Regions from separate parts of the Streptomyces sp. NPDC020379 genome, predicted to be linked through region 1. Evidence: riboswitches for the same ligand, from Rfam matches in the RefSeq annotation. Region 1 holds a riboswitch; the other holds the start of a gene.
What was found. A riboswitch is a leader RNA that binds a small molecule or an ion and turns the genes downstream of it on or off. The one in region 1 is predicted to bind glycine.
Positions count from the first base shown of each region.

Region 1 (5,315 bases):
TCCAGCAGACCCGCACGGATCTCGGACTCCGTGCGCCACGCCTTCTCGTTCTCCAGCATCAGGGCGGAGATCGACAGGCCCGTCTCGCGGGACATCCGCAGCAGCTCGTCGCCCGTGCGGAAGGGGTACTTCAGCACGGTGTCGTCCAGGACGATCCGGTCCTCGCCGACCGCGTCCTCGTCCACGACGAAGCCGCCGCCGACGGAGTAGTAGGTCTTCTCCAGCAGGGGCGCGCCGGCCTCGTCGTAGGCGAAGAGGGTCATGCCGTTCGCGTGGTACGGCAGGGAGCGGCGGCGGTGCAGGATCAGCTGGGTGGACTCGTCGAAGTCGATCTCGTGCGTCGAGCCGATCTCCGCGCCGAGCAGCCGCAGCCGCTTCGAGGAGCGGATGCGCTCGACCTCGTCGTCCGCGGTCTCCACATCGACCGTGCGGGGGGAGTGGCCCTCCAGGCCGAGCAGCACGGCCTTGGGCGTGCCGTGGCCGTGACCGGTGGCGCCCAGCGAGCCGAAGAGCTCGGCGCGCACGGAGGTGGTGTGGGCCAGCAGGCCCTCGTTCTTCAGCCGGCGCGTGAACATCAGCGCGGCCCGCATCGGGCCGACCGTGTGGGAGCTGGACGGGCCTATGCCGATCGAGAAGAGATCGAAAACGGAGATGGCCACGGTGGCGCTCCCTCGGGTCGGTGGTACGGGGTGTGACGCGGGCGGCCGGGCCACGGTCGGTGCACACGGGGTGCCACGTGAGTGATCCGGCGTCCCGCCACGTGGTGCGGGGCACCGGGCTCACCTTCCAGTGTGCCCAGTGCCCCGTACCAGCGGGTGAATCGGGTCCTGCTCGGTTACTTCAGGCCGGCGTACAGCGGGTGCTTGTCCGCCAGGGCCGTGACGCGGGAGCGCAGGGACTCCACGTCGTAGGACGGCTTCAGCGCCGCGGCGATGATCTCCGCGACCTCGCGGAAGTCCTCGGCCTGGAAGCCGCGGGTGGCCAGCGCGGGGGTGCCGATCCGCAGACCCGAGGTGACCATCGGGGGCCGCGGGTCGTTCGGGATGGCGTTGCGGTTGACCGTGATCCCGACCTCGTGGAGGCGGTCCTCGGCCTGCTGGCCGTCCAGCTGGGAGTTGCGGAGGTCCACCAGCACCAGGTGCACGTCCGTGCCGCCGGAGAGGACGGACACGCCCGCCTCGGCGACATCGGCCTGCACCAGACGCTCGGCCAGGATCTTCGCGCCTTCCAGCGTACGCTGCTGGCGCTCCTTGAACTCCTCGCTCGCCGCGACCTTGAAGGAGACGGCCTTGGCCGCGATCACGTGCTCCAGCGGGCCACCCTGCTGACCGGGGAAGACGGCGGAGTTGATCTTCTTGGCCAGCTCGGCCGTGGAGAGGATCACACCACCGCGGGGGCCGCCCAGCGTCTTGTGGGTGGTCGTGGTGACGACGTGCGCGTGCGGCACCGGGGAGGGGTGCAGCCCGGCGGCGACGAGACCCGCGAAGTGGGCCATGTCGACCATCAGGTACGCGCCGACCTCGTCCGCGATCCGGCGGAAGGCCGCGAAGTCCAGCTGGCGCGGGTAGGCCGACCAGCCGGCGACGATCAGCTTCGGGCGGTGCTCCTTGGCGAGGCGCTCGACCTCGTCCATGTCGACCAGGTTGGTCGCCTCGTCGACGTGGTACGCGACCACGTTGTAGAGCTTGCCGGAGAAGTTGATCTTCATGCCGTGGGTCAGGTGCCCGCCGTGGGCGAGGTTCAGACCCAGGATGGTGTCGCCGGGGTTGAGCAGCGCGAACATCGCGGCCGCGTTCGCCTGCGCGCCGGAGTGCGGCTGGACGTTCGCGTGCTCGGCGCCGAAGAGCGCCTTGATCCGGTCGATGGCGATCTGCTCGACGACGTCGACGTGCTCGCAGCCACCGTAGTAGCGGCGGCCCGGGTAGCCCTCGGCGTACTTGTTGGTGAGGACCGAGCCCTGGGCCTCCATGACGGCGACCGGAGCGAAGTTCTCCGACGCGATCATCTCGAGGGTGGACTGCTGGCGGTGGAGTTCGGCGTCGACAGCGGCGGCGACGTCGGGGTCGAGCTCATGGAGGGAGCTGTTCAGAAGCGACATGAGTTCTTCCTGGACTTCCTGGGCGGGAGGAGGGGCGGGTTCAGCCTGCGGTGAAGGCCGTGTACTCATCGGCGGAGAGGAGGTCCGCCGGCTCGTCCGTGATCTTCACCTTGAACAGCCAGCCGCCCGTGAAGGGGGCGGAGTTCACCAGCGCGGGGTCGTCCACGACGTCCTGGTTGGCCTCGGTGACCTCGCCGGTCACCGGGGAGAACAGGTCGCTGACCGACTTGGTCGACTCCAGCTCGCCACAGGACTCACCCGCGGTGACCGTGTCACCGACCGCCGGGAGCTGGGCGAAGACGACGTCACCGAGCGAGTTCGCGGCGAACTCGGTGATGCCGACCGTGGCCACGCCGTCCGCGTCGACGGCCGACAGCCACTCGTGCTCCTTGCTGAAGCGCAGCTGCTGGGGGTTGCTCATGGCTAGATTCTCCTGGATGCGCGAGGGTGCTTGTGCAACGGGTATTGACAGGTGAGATGAGAAGGGATCAGCGCTGCCGCTTGTAGAAGGGCAGAGCGACGACCTCGTACGGCTCATGGCTGCCGCGAATGTCCACGGATACGTCATTTGTACCGGGTGCGGAGTGGGCGGCGTCGACATACGCGATGGCGATCGGCTTGCCGAGCGTGGGCGAGGGAGCACCGGAGGTGACCTCGCCGATGATCTGGCCGCCGGAGACGACCGGATATCCGGCGCGCGGCACCCGCCGGCCCGTCGCGATCAGGCCGACCAGCTTGCGCGGCGGGTCGCTCTCCGCGCGCTCGGCGGCGGCCACGAGCGCCTCGCGGCCCACGAAGTCGCCCTCCTTGTCGAACTTCACGACCCGGCCCAGGCCCGCGTCGAAGGGCGTGGTGGCCGTCGTCAGCTCGTGCCCGTAGAGCGGCATGCCCGCCTCCAGCCGCAGCGTGTCGCGGCAGGAGAGGCCGCACGGCACGAGGCCCGCCCCGGCGCCCGCGTCGGTCAGCGCCTGCCAGAGCTTCTCGGCGTCGGCCGGGGCGACGAAGAGCTCGAAGCCGTCCTCGCCGGTGTAGCCGGTGCGGGCGATCAGCACGGGCACGCCCGCCACGGTGCCCGGCAGGCCCGCGTAGTACTTGAGGCCGTCGAGGTCGGCGTCCGTCAGGGACTTCAGGATGCCGGGGGACTCGGGGCCCTGGACCGCGAGCAGCGCGTAGTTCTCGCGGTCGTCCCGGACCTCCGCCTCGAAACCGGCCGCGCGCTCGGTCAGGGCGTCCAGCACCACCTGGGCGTTGGAGGCGTTGGCGACGACCATGTACTCCTCGTCGCCGAGGCGGTAGACGATCAGGTCGTCCAGGATGCCGCCCCCGGCGTCGCAGATCATGGTGTAGCGGGCGCGGCCGACGGCCAGCGCGGAGAGGTTGCCGACCAGCGCGTGGTCGAGCGCCCGGCCCGCCCCCGGGCCGGTGAGGGTGATCTCGCCCATGTGGGAGAGGTCGAAGAGACCGGCGCGGGTGCGCACCGCGAGGTGCTCGTCGCGCTCGCTGCCGTAGCGCAGGGGCATGTCCCAGCCGGCGAAATCGGTCATCGTGGCGCCCAGCGCGCGGTGCAGCGCGTCGAGGGACGTTCGGCGAGGGGCATCAGTCATGTGTGGGCTCCCAGGCATGGCAGTGAGGACGTCCTCCCCATCTGTCATCGGAACCTGAGAGGTTCACCGGGAGCGGTCGGCGACGAGCGCGTCCTCGGCTTGCACCTTGGGTGGGGCCGCGTCGTGCGGCCCGCTTTTCAGATCTGCCTCACCCACGCGGTACGGGGCCTGAGAGATTCAAGGGAGGAACTTGCTCCTTCGGCGCCCAGCTCAATGGCTGGAACTCTCCCGCGTGGATTCGAGCGGCCGGTATGCAGTTGGGTACGCAGTTGGCGCGCACATCATTGCACGGACCGGCGCGTGAGGAACTGCCCACCGGCCTCTCAATTGGATTACCTTTTCTTTACGTTTCATGAGGACGGGGCAGGCCGGGGACGGGGGAGGGCGATCGGGTGCGGACGCGAAGCACGGAGGCGGGGCGGGCGGAGCCCGCGCCACGCGAACCGGAGGCGCTCGGGCCGCCGTCGGGCGTCGTCGACCTGCGCGGCGGCCCGGCGCGCGTGGAGCTGCGCTATCCGGCCGGGCATCTGGTGATCGTCTCCGGGCTGCCCGGCAGCGGGAAGTCCACGCTGATACGTCGGGTGGTGCCCGCCCTGGACGGCGCGGGCGAGGTCGTGTGGTGCGTCGATTCGCAGGACATCCGCGAGCGGCTGGAGCGGTGCGTGCCACGCCGCCTGCCGTACGGCGTCTACCGGCCGGCCGTGCGGGTCCTCCACTACGCCGCGCTGCGGCGGGCGTTGCGGTCCGGGGCGAGCGTCGTCGTGCACGACTGCGGGGAGCGGAGCTGGGTGCGGCGGTGGGCCGCGCGCGCCGCGCGGCGGCGCGGGGCCGGGGCGCACCTGGTGGTACTGGACGTCGACGCGAGGACGGCGCTGGTGGGCCAGTGGGCGCGCGGCCGGGGGGTCTCGGCGTACGCGTTCCGCAGGCACCGGCGGGCGATGGGCCGGCTGCTCGCCGGCGCCGCCGCGGGGGAGGTGCCGCGCGGTGCGGCGTCGGTGGTGCTGCTGTCCCGGCGCACCGCCGACGGGCTCGGCCGGCTCGCGTTCGGCTGACGGGTGCTGCCGTGTGGCGGGTGGTGGTCCCGTGCAACCCGATGCCCGCTGCGAGCGTCGTTCCCGGTGGGGGAGGAATCATCTCTTGATTCATCCCCCGATCCGTCCTGACCTGGGACATCGGTGCCGATTCCGGCAGCCGGCGGGAGCGGACGGGGGTGCAGCCGTTAGGGTTCGGTTGCGGCTTTGTCGATACGGTGGTTGGACGGCGTTGGGCGAGTTGGACGAGATGAGCATCCCCGAGCAGTACGGTCGGCCCACGGCCCCGGCCGGTGCCCCCCTTGGCGGCCTCCCCGAGGGCTGGCCCGCCAATGAACTCGAAGCGGTGCTCGCCGCCTCCCTGGGCGTGCCCGGCGCCGGTGCCCGCATCGTCGAGGTGCTCGGCCGCAGTCACCTGTGGGTGCCGCTGCCGAACGGTGGCGGGCCCGACAGCCCCGACCTCGACATCCCCACCCTGGAGCTGGACGGCGCCGCCTACGTACCGGTGTTCAGCTCCGAGGCGGAGTTCCTGCGCGTCGTCGGCGACCGGATGTCCTTCACCGTGGCGCCCGCCGTCGAATT
Region 1 covers NZ_JBIRVR010000009.1:36,793-42,107, forward strand. The annotation lists gene ACH427_RS14330 (L-serine ammonia-lyase) at 1-659, opposite strand, end outside; gene glyA (serine hydroxymethyltransferase) at 836-2,098, opposite strand; gene gcvH (glycine cleavage system protein GcvH) at 2,139-2,519, opposite strand; gene gcvT (glycine cleavage system aminomethyltransferase GcvT) at 2,587-3,702, opposite strand; glycine riboswitch at 3,850-3,943, opposite strand; gene ACH427_RS14350 (AAA family ATPase) at 4,095-4,754, shown strand; gene ACH427_RS14355 (enhanced serine sensitivity protein SseB) at 4,984-5,315, shown strand, end outside.

Region 2 (5,315 bases), on a different contig from region 1:
TGTGCAGGTTCAGGTGCGAGACGTCGCCGCCGAAGCGGCCCGGCTTGGCCACCCCGACCAGGGCGTTGAGGTTCGCCCCGTCCACGTAGACCTGGCCGCCCGCGTCGTGCACCAGCGCGCAGATCTCGCTGATGTGCTCCTCGAACACCCCGTGCGTGGAGGGGTAGGTGACCATCAGGACGGCCAGCTCGTGACCGTACTGCTCTATCTTCGCGCGCAGGTCGTCCGCGTCCACCTCGCCGTCCTCGCCGGTCTTGACGACGACGACCTTCATCCCGGCCATCACGGCGCTGGCGGCGTTGGTGCCGTGCGCGGAGGACGGGATGAGGCAGACGGTGCGCTGCTCGTCGCCGTTCGCGCGGTGGTACGCGCGAACGGCCAGCAGGCCCGCGAGCTCGCCCTGGGAGCCGGCGTTCGGCTGGATGGAGACCTTGTCGTAGCCGGTGACCTCGGCGAGGCGCTCCTCCAGCTCCGTGATCAGGGTCAGATAGCCCGCGGCCTGCCCGACCGGCGCGAAGGGGTGCAGCGCGGCGAACTCGGGCCAGGTCACCGACTCCATCTCGGTGGTGGCGTTGAGCTTCATGGTGCAGGAACCGAGCGGGATCATGCCGCGGTCCAGGGCGTAGTCCCGGTCGGCGAGGCGGCGCAGGTAGCGCAGCATCGCGGTCTCGGAGCGGTGCTCGTGGAAGACGGGGTGGGTGAGGAAGTCGTCGGTGCGCAGCAGGGCCTCGGGGAGCGCGTCCGGCGTGGCGGCGTCCAGCGCCTCGATGTCGGCGTCCACCCCGAACGCCGACCACACGGAGGCCACCAGCTCGCGGGTGGTGGTCTCGTCGCACGCGATCCCGACGTGATCCGCGTCGATCAGGCGGAGGTTGACGCCGCCCTCGACGGCACCGGCGACGACCTCGGCGGCACGGCCGGGGACCCGCACGGTCAGGGTGTCGAAGTACGAACCGTGCGCGACCTCGACGCCACCGGCCCGCAGCCCCGCCGCGAGCAGCGTGGCGTAGCGGTGCGTGCGCCGGGCGATCGCGGCGAGGCCGTCCGGGCCGTGGTAGACGGCGTACATGCCGGCTATGACGGCGAGCAGCACCTGTGCGGTGCAGATGTTGCTGGTGGCCTTCTCGCGGCGGATGTGCTGCTCACGCGTCTGGAGGGCCAGGCGGTACGCCTTGTTGCCGTCGGCGTCGACGGAGACGCCGACGAGGCGGCCGGGGAGGCTGCGGGCGAACTGCTCGCGCACGGCCATGAATCCGGCGTGCGGGCCGCCGAAGCCCATGGGCACGCCGAAGCGCTGGGTCGTGCCGACCGCGATGTCCGCGCCGAGCGCGCCCGGCGAGGTGAGCAGGGTCAGGGCGAGCAGGTCGGCGGCGACGGTGACGATCGCGCCGAGCTCGTGGGCGCGCTCGATGACCGGTCGCAGGTCGCGTACGGCACCGGAGGCACCGGGGTACTGGAGCAGCACGCCGAAGACGCCGCGCTCGGCGGCCTCGGCCGGGATGCCCTCCGAGAGGTCGGCGACGACGACCTCGACGCCGGTCGGTTCGGCGCGGGTCCGGATGACGGCGACGGTCTGCGGCAGGGTGTCGGCGTCGACGAGGAAGACGCCCTGCTTGACCTTGCCGACGCGGCGGGAGAGCGCCATGGCCTCGGCGGCGGCGGTGCCCTCGTCGAGCAGGGAGGCCCCGGAGGTGGGCAGGCCGGTGAGGTCGGCGACGACGGTCTGGAAGTTGAGGAGCGCCTCCAGCCGGCCCTGGGAGATCTCCGGCTGGTAAGGGGTGTAGGCGGTGTACCAGGCCGGGTTCTCCATGACGTTGCGCAGGATCACCGGCGGGGTGAAGGTGCCGTAGTAGCCGAGCCCGATCATCGGGGCGAGCACCTGGTTGCGGTCGGCGAGCGTACGCAGCTCGGCGAGGACCTCGGCCTCGCCGCGTGCCTCGGGCAGCGCCGACGCCTCGGTGGCCTTGATCACGTCCGGCACGGCGGCGTCGGTGAGTTCGTCGAGGGAGCCGAATCCGACCTGGGCGAGCATCTTGGCCTGGGCCGCGCTGTCGGGCCCTATATGGCGCCGCTCGAAGGGCGTGCCACGCTCCAGGTCGGAAAGGGAGATGCGGTGGGCTGTCATCTGCGGAGGCCTCCTGGTCTTTGCGACCTGCGAGGGGTACCACGGCGCGGGTACCCGGACGGCCTCCCCCTCTGTCATCTCAACCTGAGAGCTTCACCGGGCCGCGGGGACCCGGCTTTCACCGTCGGTGAGGACGGGCTTCGGCGTCGTGCCTGACCGGGGCCCGCCCTGCTTTCCAGAGTGACCTCGTCCGTGCGGTACGTGTGCCTGAGAGATTCCGGGGAGGATTTGCTCCTTCGGCGCCCCCGTCGATGCCCGGCTGGGCTCTCGGAGGACTCTCCCGCACGGGGTCTGCGGCCACTGGCCAGCCTACCAGCGCGGGTAGGAGGGGATCCCTCGAGTGGCCGGTTCCCGCTTTGTGCCTTTTCGTTGTTGTCGGGAGGGTCTTGGGGGGTTGCCGAGGCGGTCGGGGGCAGCGCGAACCATCGGAGGAACGGTGCAGACCGATATCGATCCACGCAGTCTCATCGGCCGCAAGGCGTTCGACCGTGACGGCGCGAAGATCGGCACCGTGGACGAGGTGTACCTCGACGACGAGACGGGCGAGCCCGAGTGGGCGGCCGTACGGACCGGGCTGTTCAGCCGGGACGCCTTCGTGCCGCTGGAGCCCAGCGAGGTCGTGGACGACACCCTGCGCGTCCCCTACGAACGCGCCCTGATCAAGGACGCCCCGGACTTCGGGGTCGGCAGGCACCTCTCCCCCGAGCAGGAGCTCCAGCTCTACCACCACTACGGACTCGCGCTCCCCACGGCGGGCTCCCCTCCCACCGGGGACGCCGGGGATGCCGGATCCGGACCGGGTGAGCGGGCCGGTGAGGGGCTCGGCACGGTCAACGGCTCCGTCAACGGCTCCGGCGGCTCGGGCGGCTGATCCCCGGTCCGGATGAGCGGCAGGGGCTCCGCCGGCTCCAGCGCGGGGTCGTCGACGGCGAACGTGCGCACTCTCCCAGGCCCGGACCAGGGCTGTTCGAACCGTACGGTGACGCGCCCGACGCCGCTGCCCTGGATCCAGCCCGCCCCGTACTCCGCGTGCCGGACGTCCAGACCCGGCAGCCAGCGGCGCGGCCGCGCCTCGGCGGCCTCCGGGACCTCGTCGGGCCCCTCCCCCTCGGCCTCGGCCTGGTGGATCTCCGCCGCGGCCGCTTCGGCGGCGGCCGCCGCCTCGCTCGCGGCCTGGGCGAAGAGATCCTCCTGGGTGTAGTCGGCGAGGCCCGTGACGCCCACGCCCAGGAGCCGCACACCCGCCGTCGTGTCCACGCCCTCCAGCAGCCGCCCCGCCGCCTCCCGCACCACGCCGAGGTCGTCGGTCGGCCCGCGCAGCGTCTCCGAGCGGGTCAGGGTGGAGAAGTCGTAGCGCCGCACCTTGATCACGACCGTGCGCCCCGAGCGCCCGGCCGCCCGCAGCCGCGTGACGCACCGCTCGGCGAGGCGGGCGAGCTCCAGCTGCACCCGGACGCGGTCGGTCAGATCCTCCTCGAAGGTGTCCTCCACCGACACCGACTTGGCGTCCCGCTCGGCGACGACGGGCCGGTCGTCATGGCCGGTGGCCAGCGCGTACAGCCCCGCGCCGTGGGCCTTGCCCAGCAGCCGCACCAGCTCCGCCTCGCCCGCCTCACCGGTCTCCGCGACCGTCGTGATGCCCGCCCGGCGCAGCGTCTCGGCGGTGGCGGGGCCCACCCCGGGAATCGCGCGGACGGACATGGGGCCCAGCAGCCCGGCCTCGCTGCCCGGCTCGATGAGGAACAGACCGTCGGGCTTGGCCTGCTCCGAGGCGATCTTGGCGAGCATCTTGGACCCGGCGAGGCCCACCGAGCCGCTCAGGCCCGTCGCCGCGCGGATGTCCCGCCGCAGTCGCTCCCCGACGGCCCGGACCACGGACACGGAGGGCTCGACGCCGCCCGCTTCGAGATCCACGAACGCCTCGTCGAGGCTGAGCGGCTCCACCAGCGGCGAGAGCTCGCCCAGCAGCCCCATCACCACCTCGCTCACCTCGCGGTAGAGCGTGAACCGCGGGGTGAGATAAGCGGCGTTGGGACACAGCCGGCGCGCCTGGGCGGTGGCCATCGCGGAGTGGACACCGAAGACCCGCGCCTCGTACGAAGCGGTGGCGACCACACCGCGCGGGCCGATCCCGCCGACCACCACGGGCTTTCCGCGCAGGCTCGGCTTGGCCGCCTGCTCCGCCGAGGCGTAGAAGGCGTCCATGTCCAGGTGCAGGATCGTAGGTGCGGACCTCACACCACTGATGTTCCCGCACACCACTGACAATCGCGCTGACGTGCGACGGAGCGTCGTCGTCGGCAGGCCCTCAGACCGCGCGGTTGCGGCGCCTCGCGAGCTCGTCGGCGGGGTTGTGGCCGATCAGGGTCTCGCCCGTGTCCACCCGCTCGCCGTGCAGCTGGGAGAGCACGTGCTCGATGTCGCGCCAGACGACGCCCACGGCGATCCCGAAGACGCCCTGGCCGCCCTGGAGCAGGTCGACGACCTCGTCCGGCGAGGTGCACTCGTAGACCGTGGCACCGTCGCTCATCAGCGTCATCTGCGGGAGGTCCCGCATCCCGCGGGCCCTCAGGTGCTGCACGGCCGTGCGGATGTTCTGCAGGGAGACCCCCGCGTCCAGCAGCCGTTTCACGATCTTGAGGACGACCACGTCCCGGAAGCTGTACAGCCGCTGGCTTCCCGAGCCATAGGCCGGCCGTACGCTCGGCTCGACCAGGCCCGTACGCGCCCAGTAGTCGAGCTGCCGATAGGTGATGCCCGCCGCGGCGCACGCCGTCGGCCCCCGGTACCCGATCTTGTCGGTCTCCGGCCCCTGCGGTGCGCTGACCGCGGCCGGGGCGGTATGACGGGAGGGCTGTTCGACCGTTCCCCCATACAGCGGATACGGACTGCCGACCGCTGTACCGTCGCCCATGCTTCTCACGCCGACCTCCGTCCTTGACCTGCCTTCTCGACGGTAGGCAGTCACCCGGGGCGCGTCAACGATCGCCACACTCGGCACGCCGAGTGATAATCACCCAGAGAGTGGTTTTACGTATCCGTGTGCCGGGAAAGGCTAATCGAATGCGCCGCGCCCGCCGCTCCTGAGGGGCGCCGCGAGCCTCACTGGCTGTTGGTGCCGAAGTCCTCGGGCGAGATCTGATCGAGGAACTCGCGGAACTTCTCGACCTCGTCCTCCTGCTCGTCCGGG
Region 2 covers NZ_JBIRVR010000030.1:64,776-70,090, forward strand. The annotation lists gene gcvP (aminomethyl-transferring glycine dehydrogenase) at 1-2,125, opposite strand, end outside; glycine riboswitch at 2,311-2,418, opposite strand; gene ACH427_RS29340 (PRC-barrel domain-containing protein) at 2,550-2,996, shown strand; partial or broken gene ACH427_RS29345 (DNA polymerase IV) at 3,005-4,363, opposite strand; gene ACH427_RS29350 (MerR family transcriptional regulator) at 4,434-5,048, opposite strand; gene ACH427_RS29355 (bifunctional nuclease family protein) at 5,228-5,315, opposite strand, start outside.
Region 2: it holds a riboswitch for glycine, as region 1 does, so the genes downstream of both, gcvP (aminomethyl-transferring glycine dehydrogenase) here and gcvT (glycine cleavage system aminomethyltransferase GcvT) in region 1, are expected to answer to the same signal.